DNA from 2 places in the Pelosinus fermentans DSM 17108 genome. Region 2 is predicted to be linked to the other one. Evidence: riboswitches for the same ligand, from Rfam matches in the RefSeq annotation. Region 2 holds a riboswitch; the other holds the start of a gene.
What was found. A riboswitch is a leader RNA that binds a small molecule or an ion and turns the genes downstream of it on or off. The one in region 2 is predicted to bind cobalamin.
Positions count from the first base shown of each region.

Region 1: linked by a shared signal. The riboswitch ahead of FR7_RS17730 (TonB-dependent receptor domain-containing protein) and the one ahead of FR7_RS17245 (nitrogenase component 1) in region 2 are both predicted to bind cobalamin.

Region 1 covers NZ_AKVN02000001.1:3,828,692-3,835,441, reverse strand. The annotation lists gene FR7_RS17735 (exosporium glycoprotein BclB-related protein) at 1-1,178, opposite strand, end outside; gene FR7_RS23950 (hypothetical protein) at 1,333-1,506, shown strand; cobalamin riboswitch at 1,789-1,970, shown strand; cobalamin riboswitch at 2,112-2,296, shown strand; cobalamin riboswitch at 2,564-2,746, shown strand; gene FR7_RS17730 (TonB-dependent receptor domain-containing protein) at 2,942-5,812, shown strand; gene FR7_RS17725 (hypothetical protein) at 5,923-6,750, shown strand, end outside.
Region 2 covers NZ_AKVN02000001.1:3,708,888-3,715,637, reverse strand. The annotation lists gene FR7_RS17255 (sirohydrochlorin cobaltochelatase) at 1-824, shown strand, start outside; gene FR7_RS23565 (hypothetical protein) at 966-1,103, shown strand; gene FR7_RS23560 (hypothetical protein) at 1,112-1,249, shown strand; gene cobO (cob(I)yrinic acid a,c-diamide adenosyltransferase) at 1,351-1,884, shown strand; cobalamin riboswitch at 1,958-2,140, shown strand; gene FR7_RS17245 (nitrogenase component 1) at 2,330-3,652, shown strand; gene FR7_RS17240 (TonB-dependent receptor plug domain-containing protein) at 3,684-5,606, shown strand; gene FR7_RS17235 (sugar phosphate isomerase/epimerase family protein) at 5,749-6,714, shown strand; gene FR7_RS17230 (ABC transporter substrate-binding protein) at 6,718-6,750, shown strand, end outside.

The DNA.
Region 1 (6,750 bases), 120 kb from region 2:
GTGGTGGATTCATATAATTCTGCTGTAATTGTGATTGTTGAGCCTACAAGAGCCAATGCCAATGTATTACTAAAATAGGCTGCTATTGACGTAATGACTCCATCGCGGGGAACCGAGAATGAGAAGTCAATAATTGGTCCTAAAGCAGTACCTGTGAGATCAATTACTCCACCAAGAAGGCTGATGCCAGTCGCGGAAGAGCCAAAGCCAACAAGACTTGTCGTGCCAACTAAGCCACCAGCTATCGTTGTCAGTGTAACAGGACCGCCTGAGGCAAAGGGGATGATAGCTCCAGCACCAGTGGCGCCCGTAGCGCCGGTAGCGCCAGCATCGCCGGTAGCTCCAGTAGCTCCGACAGCACCGGTAGCACCAGTGGTACCAGTGGCTCCAGTAGCTCCGGTAGCACCCGTATCTCCCGTAACGCCAGTAGCGCCAGCAACACCCGTAGCGCCGGTAGCACCCGTATCTCCTGTAGTGCCAGTAGCGCCAGCAACACCCGTAGCGCCGGTAGCACCCGTATCTCCTGTAGTGCCAGTAGCGCCAGCAACACCCGTAGCGCCGGTAGCACCCGTATCTCCTGTAGTGCCGGTAGCGCCAGCAACACCCGTAGCGCCGGTAGCGCCAGCAACACCCGTAGCTCCGGTTGCACCCGTATCTCCCGTAGTGCCGGTTGCTCCAGCAACACCCGTAGCTCCGGTTGCACCCGTATCTCCCGTAGTGCCGGTAGCACCAGTAACACCCGTAGCACCGGTAGCGCCAGCATCGCCAGTAGCTCCCGTAGCTCCCGTAGCACCGGTAGCACCAGCATCGCCAGTAGCTCCCGTAGCTCCGGTAGCACCTGTTGCGCCCGTAGCACTAGCGGCACCCGCAGCACCTGTAGCACCCGTTGCTCCCGTAGCTCCGGTAGCACCTGTTGCGCCCGTAGCACTAGCGGCACCCGCAGCACCTGTAGCACCCGTTGCACCAGTAGCTCCGGTAGCACCAGTAGCACCCGTAGCACTAGCGGCACCCGCAGCACCTGTAGCTCCGGTTGCACCCGTAGCTCCCGTTGCGCCCGTAGCGCCAGTAGCTCCAGTTATGCCAGTAGCTCCAGTAGGCTTAGTAGTATCGATACAACAGCAATTTGCTGGAGATGTGCACAGTGGGAACTTAGGAGTTGTAGGTGAGAATCTAGTCATTGAGGTATCGTCAAAGGACATAATAAGATTGACCTCCTTTAATAAAATATTGGATTATTATTATTATATGTAAATGGTGATAACATTGTGACACCATTATGTAAGCATAGCGACAAAAGATTAGCTTCTATTTATATGAGTCGAGGGACAGTTCATGATTCTTGAAAATACAAGTGATAATGCGCTTGTTGATATGGTAGAATATGAGAAGACACAGGCAACCATCAAATTGCTGTCTAAGCTGGCTGAAGCGGAAGCGGCGGTCAAAAATGGTGATGAATGGCTGTCTATCGAGGAAGCAGAAAAAAATTGGGAGTGTAGCCGGTGAAACTGCGGATTAACCCTGTTTACGTCAAAATCCTTTTTGGCAAGCTCGAAGATGACATATGATTATACTTTGAAAACGGATTCATGATTTCCGATCCGAGGGAGATTCTTAAGCAAAATTGAGAATTTCCCTCGGACTTTATTATGAAAGTGTAGAAAAATAGATGAAACATTTCTTTACAAAAAATGTCTGAGTGAATTCTTTATCCCATAAAGATAGTTGTATATTTTTACCCGTAGGATTATAATGAAATAAATAGAATTATTTGAAAATCCTTTGAAAAAACTAAATATAGGTACAGGTGCCCGTAAGGGCTTCATAGAAAAGCCGGTTGAAGACCGGCGCGGTCCCGCCACTGTAATGGGGAGCAAATCCAAGATATGCCACTGGAACGAATCGTTCTGGGAAGGTTTGGAGGCGCAATGATCCTAAGCCAGGAGAACTGCCTGTACAACGATCACCGTTTTACCTGCGAGAGATGGGGAGGGGATTTGGATGCAAATTTTTGCATTTTTTTGTGCAGACAATATTTGTCTGCATGGAATAAGAAGCCTCTTGAGACGGTGTCACAGGTGGCTTCTTTTATTTTCGTTAACGCAATGTTATATAGCAATACGGGTACAGGTGCCTTGCAAAGAGCTTAATAGGGAAGTCCGGTTAAAAGCCGGTGCGGTCGCCACTGTAACACGGAGTCGACTCTAATAAGCCACTGGGATGAGGTAGACATTCCGGGAAGGATGGGTTGACGATGAACTGGAGCCAGGAGAACTACCTGTACGGACAATCTTCGTTTGACCTGCGAAAGACAGGAAGAAGATTAGGCTGCAGCTTTTATGCTATAAGTTTGAGTACATAAAAGAAGCATAATCTCTGCGAATTTTATCATCACAGAGATAATGGTTAGCAAATGAAAGGAGAATGATCAGGAAAAATACTGGTGTTTTGATGGACAAGTTGAAAGAAGTCAAATCCAAGATTGAGCGATGGGAGGATAGGGAAAAAGTCATACTATTGCGACAATGTAATATTGTTATGAAATGATGCATAAGATGAAATACAAGAGAATATTGGGATAGGTGCCCTTCGGGGCTTAATAGGGAAGACCGGTGTAATGCCGGCACGGTCCCGCCACTGTAACGGGGAGCAATCTCGCATAAATGCCACTGGAGCTTAGGCTTTGGGAAGGCGTGGGAAAGCAATGATCCGAAGTCAGGAGAACTGCCTATCTAACAATCACCACTTAACCTGCGAGTGACAGGGAGGAGATTACGTAAAGCTGCCGTAAATTTTTCTGGCGGTCCAACGTAAGCACTCCCAAAATGGGAGTTTTTTTTATTGCTATTATTTTATATAAGCAGCTGGATTATTTAGATGCGGTAAGAACATCCAGCAACTATGGCAAGAAGTAAAGAAAGTAACAAAGGAATGATATTTTTTGAACCATGTATATAGAATCATCTGGAATCGCGCCCGTTCCTGTTGGCAGGTCGTATCTGAATTGACGAAAAGTACGGGCAAAACAAAAAGACGCAAATGCCGCAGTCTGCAACGAATGACTCTGGGGCTGGGGTGTGTGCTGGTGGTCGGTGTCATGCCATTGGGCAGCCTGGCCTATGCCGCTGAATCTGAAGGCGAGGAGCAGCAGACAGACTATGATTTACCGGCACTCACGGTAGAAGCCAAGCGCCCGGAGTGGGAGTCCAAGCTCTCGCCCGGCACCGTGACCATTATTCGGCCGGAGGACTATAAGGGCGAGCAAAAAAGCCTGCCTGATTTGTTAAAAGACGTGCCTGGCGTCCATGTGCGCGAAGTGAATGGTAAAGGCCAATATACCACTGTCAGTGTGCGCGGATCGACGGCGGCACAGGTAGGGCTGTTTGTGGATGGAGTGCTGTTCAATCTTGGCGGCGACGCGGCGGCGGATATCTCCACTATTCCGATTAAAAACGTTGAGCGTATTGAGGTATACCGGGGATATATCCCGGCGCGCTTTGGCGGCACCTTTATGGGCGGTGTAATCAATATTGTGACCAAGCGTCCAACCAAGGAAAATATCACTGCCAGCATCGGGCAGCGCTCATACGGCGGCTATATTGGCAGCTTACAGGTGGATGCACCTCTGGGCAGCGGCAGCCTGATGGTAGGTATCAATCGGGAGCAGAGCGAAGGAGATTTCAAGTACAAGAATTATGCTAGTGATGAGCAGGTAGCGGCCTATGCTAGTCAGATTGAACAACGGAAAAATTCTCTGACAACAGTTGCCGATCAAGGGATAGCAACTTTTAACAACGTGGATACCCGGTCGGGTTATGAGACTGTAGCCACGAAACAGACCTTATCCGATGCTCAGGCCGAATACTATCGAAACAACCCGGAAGAGTGGGTGAAGTTTGCAACTGAAGCGCTGCCCGGCGGCCAGACCGCCCTTTATGAAGCAGAGTATCAAGCTTTGTATGATTACGGCTATCAAAGACTGATAACGTCCAAAATCTACACCGGTGACTCAAGCGCTAACCCAAATGGGATCATAAGCGACGTAAAGGGCTATGCCCAAACCTATTATAGGGAATTATACAATGATATGAGTATTAACATCAGTTATGCTGAGATAGCTGCCGATCCCGCCAAATATCTTGATGTTTATGCGAATTATGTTGCCAAAATAAATACTGAATTCTGGCAGCCCGACGGAACGATGATGCAGTCGCTTATGGCCGACATCGAGAAATATGAAAAACTCAAAGCTGAGCTGGGGGATGGCACCCGCTGGCGCCGGTATAACGACTATAAAAATACCGATGCCATTGTCAAATGGCAGGATGACCATTGGACAGTCAAAGGCGCCTGGAAGGAGATCGACCGGCATTTGCCGCAGCAGTTGTGGGATACTCCCGGAATGGAATTTGCTGGTATTAGTTCTGGCAGGGATGCCGATGCACATGGTGAAACAGGCCGATCTGTGAATATGGATAAAAAACAAAAAATTACGACTAAAGAGCTGCAAGTCGGCCGGCGTGATAATGTTGGCAATTTGGAATGGGGCTGGTCGGCCAATTATTTGGACTCGAATAAAAGCTACCGCAATAACAGCAGATGGTTCAAGGATCTCTCCTACTACTGGAAGATTCCATTCCGCGAATGGAGCCGGTACGACTCCGACCGCTGGGGCGGCATGCTTGACGGCACTTATAAGGCGGGGGACAATCATCTGATTGAGTTCATGGTCAACTACTCGGATGAAAAAATGCATATCGCCGGTTCCATGGTCACTGACGGCACCAATCCCGATACTGTCCGTTACCGCACTTTTTATAAGCAGAAAATGTTTAATGCCCAGGTGCAGGATACCATTGCGTTAGGGAAAGGGGGGGATTTATGGCTGACTCCCAGTATTCGCTATAATTCGTCTACCACCTTCGGCTCCAGTCCGCTGGAAGGTGACTACCAGCACAAATGGAATCAGCAAGCCGAAGAAACCCAGAGCAAGACAACCTGGCAGCTGGCCCTGAAAAAACAAGTGAACGACAACTTCGCCCTGCGGGCCACGGGCGGGACCTATTTCCGGCTGCTCAATCTGTATGAGATTGCCGGCGACGGTGCCGGTATACTGCCGGCGCCGCGCAGTGACCTCAATGGCAACCTGATTTCCCTGTTTCCGCTGCCGGAAGAAGGCAAACAGTGGGATGTCAGCGCCCTTTGGGATGGCCGCACGCTGGGCGCCGACAGCAAGCTGCAGCTGACCTATTTTGGCCGTAATGCGAAAAACCTCCTGCAGTTGTGGCGTTACGGTTATGACTATTGGTCCTACAGCAATAGCGCAGAAGGCCGGGCGCGGGGTGTGGAAATGCAGGCCAACCTCAAATGGGACAAATGGGATTTGGATCTTGCCGCCACCTATACTGACACCAAGGCCAGAATCAAAAATGACTCCCCTACTGGTACCAATACCTACAGGAACGCCAAGCAGGCGTATGCTCCCGAATGGGAAGGATCGCTGCGGCTGGGCTACCGCCCTGACAATCGGACGCTGCTGTTTAGTGAGGTTAAATATTTGGGAGAAATGTTCACCGAGAGCACCAAGGTCAATAGTTCTAACCAGTGGTACGGCCAGGATGCGCTGACCACCATTGGCTTAGGTGCCAAATATAAATTCTACCAAGGCTTGGAAGTGATAGTGGGCGTCAATGATGTCTTTAATAAGGGACCCAAGCTAAAAGCCTATAATAACCTTCAGAGTGAAGGGTACAATGTTGCATTTCCCATCCAGGGGCGCACCTATTATGCAACCATGAGCTATACGTTCTGACCTATTTATGGTGTTGAGTTAAGGAGGTGATTTCAATGTAAAGCCATCAATAACAGTATAAACAGCTTTTAGAAAAAAGAAAAAACGAAAATAAAAGGAGTGTGTGTTCAATGTCTGAAAATTTGTTTGCGTATGCCATTAGCAATTATGTGAATAGTCAAGCCGGGGCCATTACTGGTTCCCGCCGTACGTCAAGTGTTGACACCGCCGCCGCTAAGGCCAAAATAACCGGTTTGAACGGTGATGCCGCCTTTTTTAATTTTTTTGATCATAGCAGCAGTCGTCTGGTGCTGCGTCAGTATAATGTTGCCAATCCCGAGGATTTGATTAACAATCGGATCATCCAACCTCAGGGAAACTGGGCAGTGCCCCTTGCCAGCCAAACTTGGGCTGCCGTCCGCAACCTGCACGCCGTTGCCACTAAGGGCAACTGGTTGTACGCTACTGGCTATGACCTAGGAAAAATTGCGGTAGTGAATATGACCAGTAATGCCTATACCCAGGCAGCGACGAGTTATGATTTTCCGTTGACGGTGACCGGCGATGTGCATGGCGAAGGTCTGGCTGTTATCGGCAATTATCTCTATGCTCTGTTCAGCAGCAATCCCGAGAGCGGTTATGAGGTCTACGCCGACAGTTATGTGCTGCAATATGAAATTAATACTAATGGTACGCTAAACTTTATAACTAGTGTAAGAGTGGGTAGAAACGGCTTTACCCTAGAGCCTTGGGGGAATCAATTATACATATGTGCACTGGGCGGCATGCAAAATGCCGGTTCCGGAAATGTTTTGACCCGCCTGAGCATTGTTACAATCGATGAAGATAATGAAATGAGTGTTAACAATGTTGCTTTGCCGTCCGGCTGGGCGGGGGACTTCCGCGATATCAGCATTGCCAATGCCAACAATGCCTATGTGTTTGTTGGGCATTATAAT
Region 2 (6,750 bases):
TTGTAGTTGTGAGTTTTGGTACAACCTATCAGGAAGGGTTACGACTCAATATTGAAAGCGTGGAGAATAAGATCAAAGCGAATTTTCCCGAATATGAAGTACGCAGAGCCTTTACATCCCGAATCGTTATCAAAAGGTTAGCAGCCAGAGACGGTATTCACATTGATACAGAAACAGAAGCAATCCAAAGGCTGGAGGATGAAGGATACAAAGAAGTATATGTTCAGCCCTTACATGTGGTTGGCGGCGAAGAATTCGACAAGATCAAAAAAATCGTCATACAGTACATTCATGGGCACCAAAAAGCATTTGACAAGCTTGTAATCGGCCGTCCTTTGCTGTATTATACCGGACAGGAAGACAGACCAGATGATTATGTTGAAGCAATTGAGGCTTTGACGGCACAATTGCCTAATGTGGAAAGTCAAGAAGCCATTGTGTTTATGGGACATGGAGGCGTACATCCTGCTAATACAGCTTATGCTGCATTACAAATGAAGATGGAAGAAGCCGGGCTGAATCATGTATTTGTATATACCGTAGAAGGGTTCCCTCCGCTGGAAAGTGTGATTGCAAAGTTAAAAAAACGGAATATCAAGAAAGTAACATTGATGCCATTTATGCTGGTTGCCGGTGATCATGTCAATAATGACATGGCTGGCGATGAGGAAGATTCTGCGAAATCTCAGCTAGTAAAGGCAGGTTTCACAGTGGATGTCTATCTCCATGGCTTAGGAGAAAATACGAAGATTCAAGATCTGTATGTGCAGCATCTTAAGGACGCTATGAGTCAAAAAGCCGGACATGGTATGTGCAAGCATTAATAAATAAGATAATTGCATAGATAAATAACAGTAATAGCTAGATGTTTCTTGTAAATATCTAGCTATTCTATAAATTTTATCTGTATTTGATAAGAATAAAGAAAGGATGTGCAGGTGATTTAGAGGAGTTGGTGTTTACTTATGGCAATCAGTAAAAAGAATGTCATTACAATGAAAAGAAGCTACAGCTGCAGTATGTCTGGCGTGTGGAATGCTGTGGCGCACAATTCAGCAGGTACCTGCTTCCTCCCTTTGCGTTTTATTGGGGAGGAAGAGTAAAGTCACATGTGGGGATTGACACTTTAGCCGTTGATTTAGAGAAAGAGCATGTCCAAGTGCGGGGAATCGTTTTTATTGCACTCAACCAGACCTGGAAGGATGCTTTAGTGCGTGGCAAAAATTATTACTTAACATTATGGAAATAAGAATAACAAACGCATTAATCGGAACTCACGACAGTTGAAGTGAAAAAGGTATATATTGACTGCTAATAACATGATATAGTAAGAAAAGAGGGGGGATTTATATGGAAAACAGACATGGCTTAATTCTTGTTAATACAGGAAATGGCAAAGGGAAAACAACAGCAGCTTTAGGTCTTGGACTAAGGGCTTGGGGACAGGGGTTCAAAGTGCTGATCATACAGTTTATTAAAGGCAGCTGGAAGTATGGGGAATTAAAAACGGCAGAGGCTTTGGGACCTAATTTTGTAATGCGTCAGATGGGGGAAGGTTTTGTTCGCAATGCGAATGAAGATGCTATGGCTGATCATCGTCATGCAGCTGAAGAAGCTTTGGCGATGGCTCGAAAAGAAATTGTATCAAACCAGTGGGATATGATTATTTTAGATGAAATTAACTATGCGATTAAGTTTGACGTTATATCTCTAGAAGCAGTATTAAAATTATTGGAGGACAAGCCCTCTGCTTTGCATCTTGTGCTGACAGGGCGGGATGTCCGCCCTGAGATTATTGATAAAGCGGATTTAGTAACAGAAATGAAAGAGATTAAACATCCTTATAAAAAGGGCATAAAGGCTCAAAAAGGGATAGAATTTTAAAAGAATTTGTTACCAGTGAATTGCTTGACAATTCTTTAAAGATATTATAAAGTGAATCTTATAACGTATAAAAATTCATATGGATGGTATAGGTGCCCTTTGGGGCTTAATAGGGAAGTCCGGTTTCATTCCGGCACGGTCCCGCCACTGTAATGAGGAGTGAACCCATGATTATGCCACTGAGACAACGGTCTTGGGAAGGTATGGGGAAGCAATGATTCTAAGTCAGGAGAACTGCCTATATAGCAATCACCGTTAGAACCTGCGAGAGATGGGGAGGGGATTTGTACGATAGTTTTTTTATTGTGCTTATTTTTCCCCGACGTATATATACGTCGGGATTACTATTTGCTTTATGCTATTGTAAAATCTCTTGGCCTTTTTGGGTTAAGAGATTTTTTTATGGGTATTGTTGGAGAACTGCAAAAAAAGGGAGGTACTGTGTATGGTTACGAGTCTTTCAACCTATATGTGCAAAGAGGGCAATAGTTGTGGATTGACAGGTGCATCAACCTTTTTTGCAGGTATTCCAGATGCTGTAATGGTGCTTAACAGTTCCTTGTGGTGTTATTTTTCAGCTCATGAGTATATCGAAAAACAATGTCCAACAGCAAGAATGCGCTTCTTTTGTTCCCAAAGGAATAAAGATGCTATATTTTCTGGTACAGAGCAGTATTTGCTGCATATTTTACAATCAATAAAACAGACGGCTCAGCCATCTGTAGTGCTGCTGGCGAACAGCTGTACTGACAGTACTCGGAATGAGAATCTTTTGCAGATTGCCAAGCAGGCAGATCTGAATTGTCCTGTGATTTGCCTGGATCGTCATGATTTGGAAGAGGGATTTTGGGCCGGATATCAGGCAGCTGCCAAAGCCTATTTTCGTGAGGTGCCCCTGCAGTTGCGTACTGCTATAAAGCCGAGGACGGTTAATCTTTTAGGATGCAGTGTTGGTTATTATAATGCAGCCCATGACCTGCAGGAGCTGCGGCGTATGCTGACCTTAGCTGGTTATGAGGTAATTGCTTGCCCGGGGGCAGGAAGTACGATGCAGGAAATTACCAATATGACTCAGGCGCAGCTGAATATTGTAGTTCATGATGAACTAGGACGTGAGCTGGCAGAGCTGCTGGAAGAGCAGTATGATATGCCCTATGTCTCCTTATTGCCCCCTTATGGCATACAAGGTTCCTTGAGCTGGCTAAAAGCGATTGATTATTATCTGTCGGGGGAAAGTACTGGACTAAAAGCTCTTCAACAAGAAGCGAATGGTCTAGAACAAAAACATGACATTATGAATAAAGAGCAGCAAGAGATTTGGGGGAATATCTGGTTCGACAGCATTTTCATTGCTGCCCCTGCCTCCGTAGCCTTTTCTATATCTCAGGCAGTACGAGGGGAGTGGATGAATGCAAAGAAAATCATAACCGTATTGCAAAATGGCGTTCCCTTTAAGCAGAGTTATCCTGAATATATTGGTATTGTGTTGGATGCATATAAGGATCAGCAGAAAATAGAACAACACTTGGCCGGCTTACGAGGCGGATTGCTGATGGCAAGCAGTAGAGAAAAAGCGATTCTGCATCAAAAAGCAGTGAAAGATGTGGCATATCAGCATATCTCTTCACCTGTATACGACGAAATGATCCTTAAAAATCGGCCATTTATGGGGTTGCAAGGAACCAGTCATATGGTTGCGAGCTTATGGAACCAGTATATACAAGGACAGAAAAAGATAGAAATATGTAAAAAAGTAGTGGCAACGTAACGACAGAACAAAAATAAGTAGGAGGAAAGTAGTGGATAAACACATAGGAATTAAAAAAAAGGCTATGATATATGCCTGTATAGTAAGTGGTTTTATCTCGCTGCCAGTATCAGGAGCGTATGCGACTGAGAGTGAAGAAACAGAAAGTTATTCCTTTGATCAACTGGTGGTAACAGCTAATCGGGTACCTACAAAACTATCTGAAGTCGCAGCTAATGTAACGGTAATCACAAAAGGGCAGATTGAAAAAGGGAATTATCATAATGTAGGAGAAGTTCTACAGCATATCCCGGGAGTACAGATAGGATCTAACGGTACTCCTGGGAGTATTAGTGCCGCGTTTATTAATGGAAGTGAACAAGTGGTTGTTATGATTGATGGTAGACGTATGAACCTACCGAATGGTATAGGCGGATTTGGTATGGCTACTTCTAATTTAACAGGTTTAATCGGCATCGAAAATATTGAACGTATTGAAATAGTAAAAAGCGGCCGATCAGCCTTATATGGTGCCGATGCTGTTGGTGGTGTAATCAATATTATTACTAAAAAAGGAGAGAAGAACCAAACAACGGTAAAAATAGCAGGCGGGAATTGGAATGGTGATAATTATACATTAATTAATGAGGGCAAAGAAGGTAATTTAAGTTGGTTTTTTACTGCAGATAAAAGACAAATGGGTGATTATTCAGATGGAAATAATAAATTATATAGGTACACAGGTAGTGACCAAGAAGCTTATACGCTGCGGTTGGATCAGAAGATCAATAATGGTAATCTAAGTTTTACTTATGAAAATTTTGATCATCAAAATGAAGCTAAAGTAAAGAATAAATATGAAAATACGAACCAGCACAATTGGGATTTCACTTATACAGAAAATCTTTCTACTAAAACTGATTATCAAATTAAATTTTATCAAAATGCCAACCATCGTGTTGGATTAGGGGATAATACTTGGGAGAGATATGACCATGATGTCAGAACCAAGGGATTTAATTATCAATTGAACTCTAAGATTGATGAGCAAAATATGTTGACAGCAGGAATTGACTGGCGAAAAGATGAGATTGAAAGTAGTGATTATAAGAGTAAAGATAGTACCGTAAAAGCGATTTATTTACAGGATCGATGGAATATAACAAATAAATTTAGTATTCTTCCAGGACTTCGTTATGATAATAGCGATACATACGGAAATAAAACAACGCCACAGTTAGGAGCAAATTATAAACAAAGTGATCGTACTACTTATTATGCATCATGGGGCAAGGTCTTTCAAACACCACGCTTTGATGATTTATACTGGCCGTCATCAGTTGATCCTGCAGACTCTTACTATCCAGGATCACCAGAGACCCATTATGATGGGAATCCTGCTTTAAAACCGGAAACTGGATGGAGTGCTGAGATTGGTGTGAATCACAAGTTTGATAATACACTAGAAGGAAATTTTTCAGCTTTTACTCGTAGGCTAAATGATGCAATTGCCTGGAAAAACGTTAGTACAAATCCTGCAATAGAGTATTGGACGCCTTCTAATGTTGATAAGCAGAAGGCTGATGGCTTTGAACTACAGTTAACTAAGCAACTTACCTCTAAAATAAAAACCTCTATTGGTTATAATTATTTACATGTTAGGAACAAAACCCAATATGATAGTGATTTTGTAAGAGATAAAAATATAGCAGATGAAACATGGAACATTGGTATGTCTTATAGCTCTAAGAAAATAAATGCCGATATAAGGGGCACGGCTGTTATGGGACGAACCAATAGTGAATTTATTGAAAAAAGCTATTGGCTATGGGATGCAAATCTTAATTATAAATTAGATAAGAGTAATACTGCTTTTTTAACGGTAAATAATATACTTGATAAGTACTATGATACAGCTGCTGGTAAGCCTTGTGGCGGACGAAATTATATGATTGGTTTAAAAACGATATTTTAGCAGTTTGGGGCAAGGGGCAAAGGTGTAAAAAGTGTATAATCTCTTTAAACATTTACACATAAAATAGTTATATTGTAGTTAGGGAGTAAAGAGAAGCAATTCCTTCGTAAAATGATTATACTTTTAGTAAAGGACTTATACTATGTTACAACTTGTGAATTTATCCAATTATGCATCTGATCTGGAACTCATTCATAATAACCCTGTATGCTTAGAAGCTTTTTTGAATCATCATCATTTAGATGGTTTAGAAATGATGTTTTGTGATTCTTGGAATCCACGTGTCCATAAGAAGCAGTGGATACAGGGGGTGCATCTGCGTTTTTGGCCGAACTGGCTGGATTTCTGGCGAGGAGACAGGGAGGAACTGCTTAGACAATTTGGCAGTGATGCACAAATTGAAGCTTGTTACGGTGCTTTGACCCGTGAAGGCTGGCTAAATGTCTATCGTGAGAATCTTCGTATTGCTAAAATGGCAGGTGCCAAGTATGTCGTCTTTCATGTCAGCCAGACACGAATTCCAGAGTTGTTTCATTGGCAGTTTAGCTTCTCTGACCGACAAATCATTGAAGCTACGATTGAGGTGATTAATGAGCTGGCCCAGAGCATACCAGGGGATATGGAATTATTATTTGAAAATTTGTGGTGGCCAGGGTTAACTTTGAAGGATAAAGAACTTACAGCGTTGTTACTTGATAGTGTAAAACATCCCAAGGCAGGGATTATGCTGGATATCGGTCATTTGATGAATACGAATCCAGAACTAAAGGATCAGGATGATGGTGTAGATTATGTACTGAAAATAGTTGATAACCTTGAAGAATATAAACATTATATTCATGGTGTGCATTTGCATCATTCCTTGTCTGGGAATTATATCAAACAGAGTAGAGGCACAGCTATGCCCCAAGAGGATATTTTGGCAGCTGCCATGAGTCATGTGCTGCGCATCGACGAGCATTTACCCTTTAGTTCTCCCTGCGTGAAGAAGATTATAAATAGTGTGCAACCTACATACGTAGTACATGAGTTTATGTATACATCGATCAATGATTGGTCTGAAAAAATCAGGATTCAGCAGCAGGCCTTGCAATATAAGGAGCGTTAATGGATGAAAAAATTATCGTTTATTGCTTTACTCTTA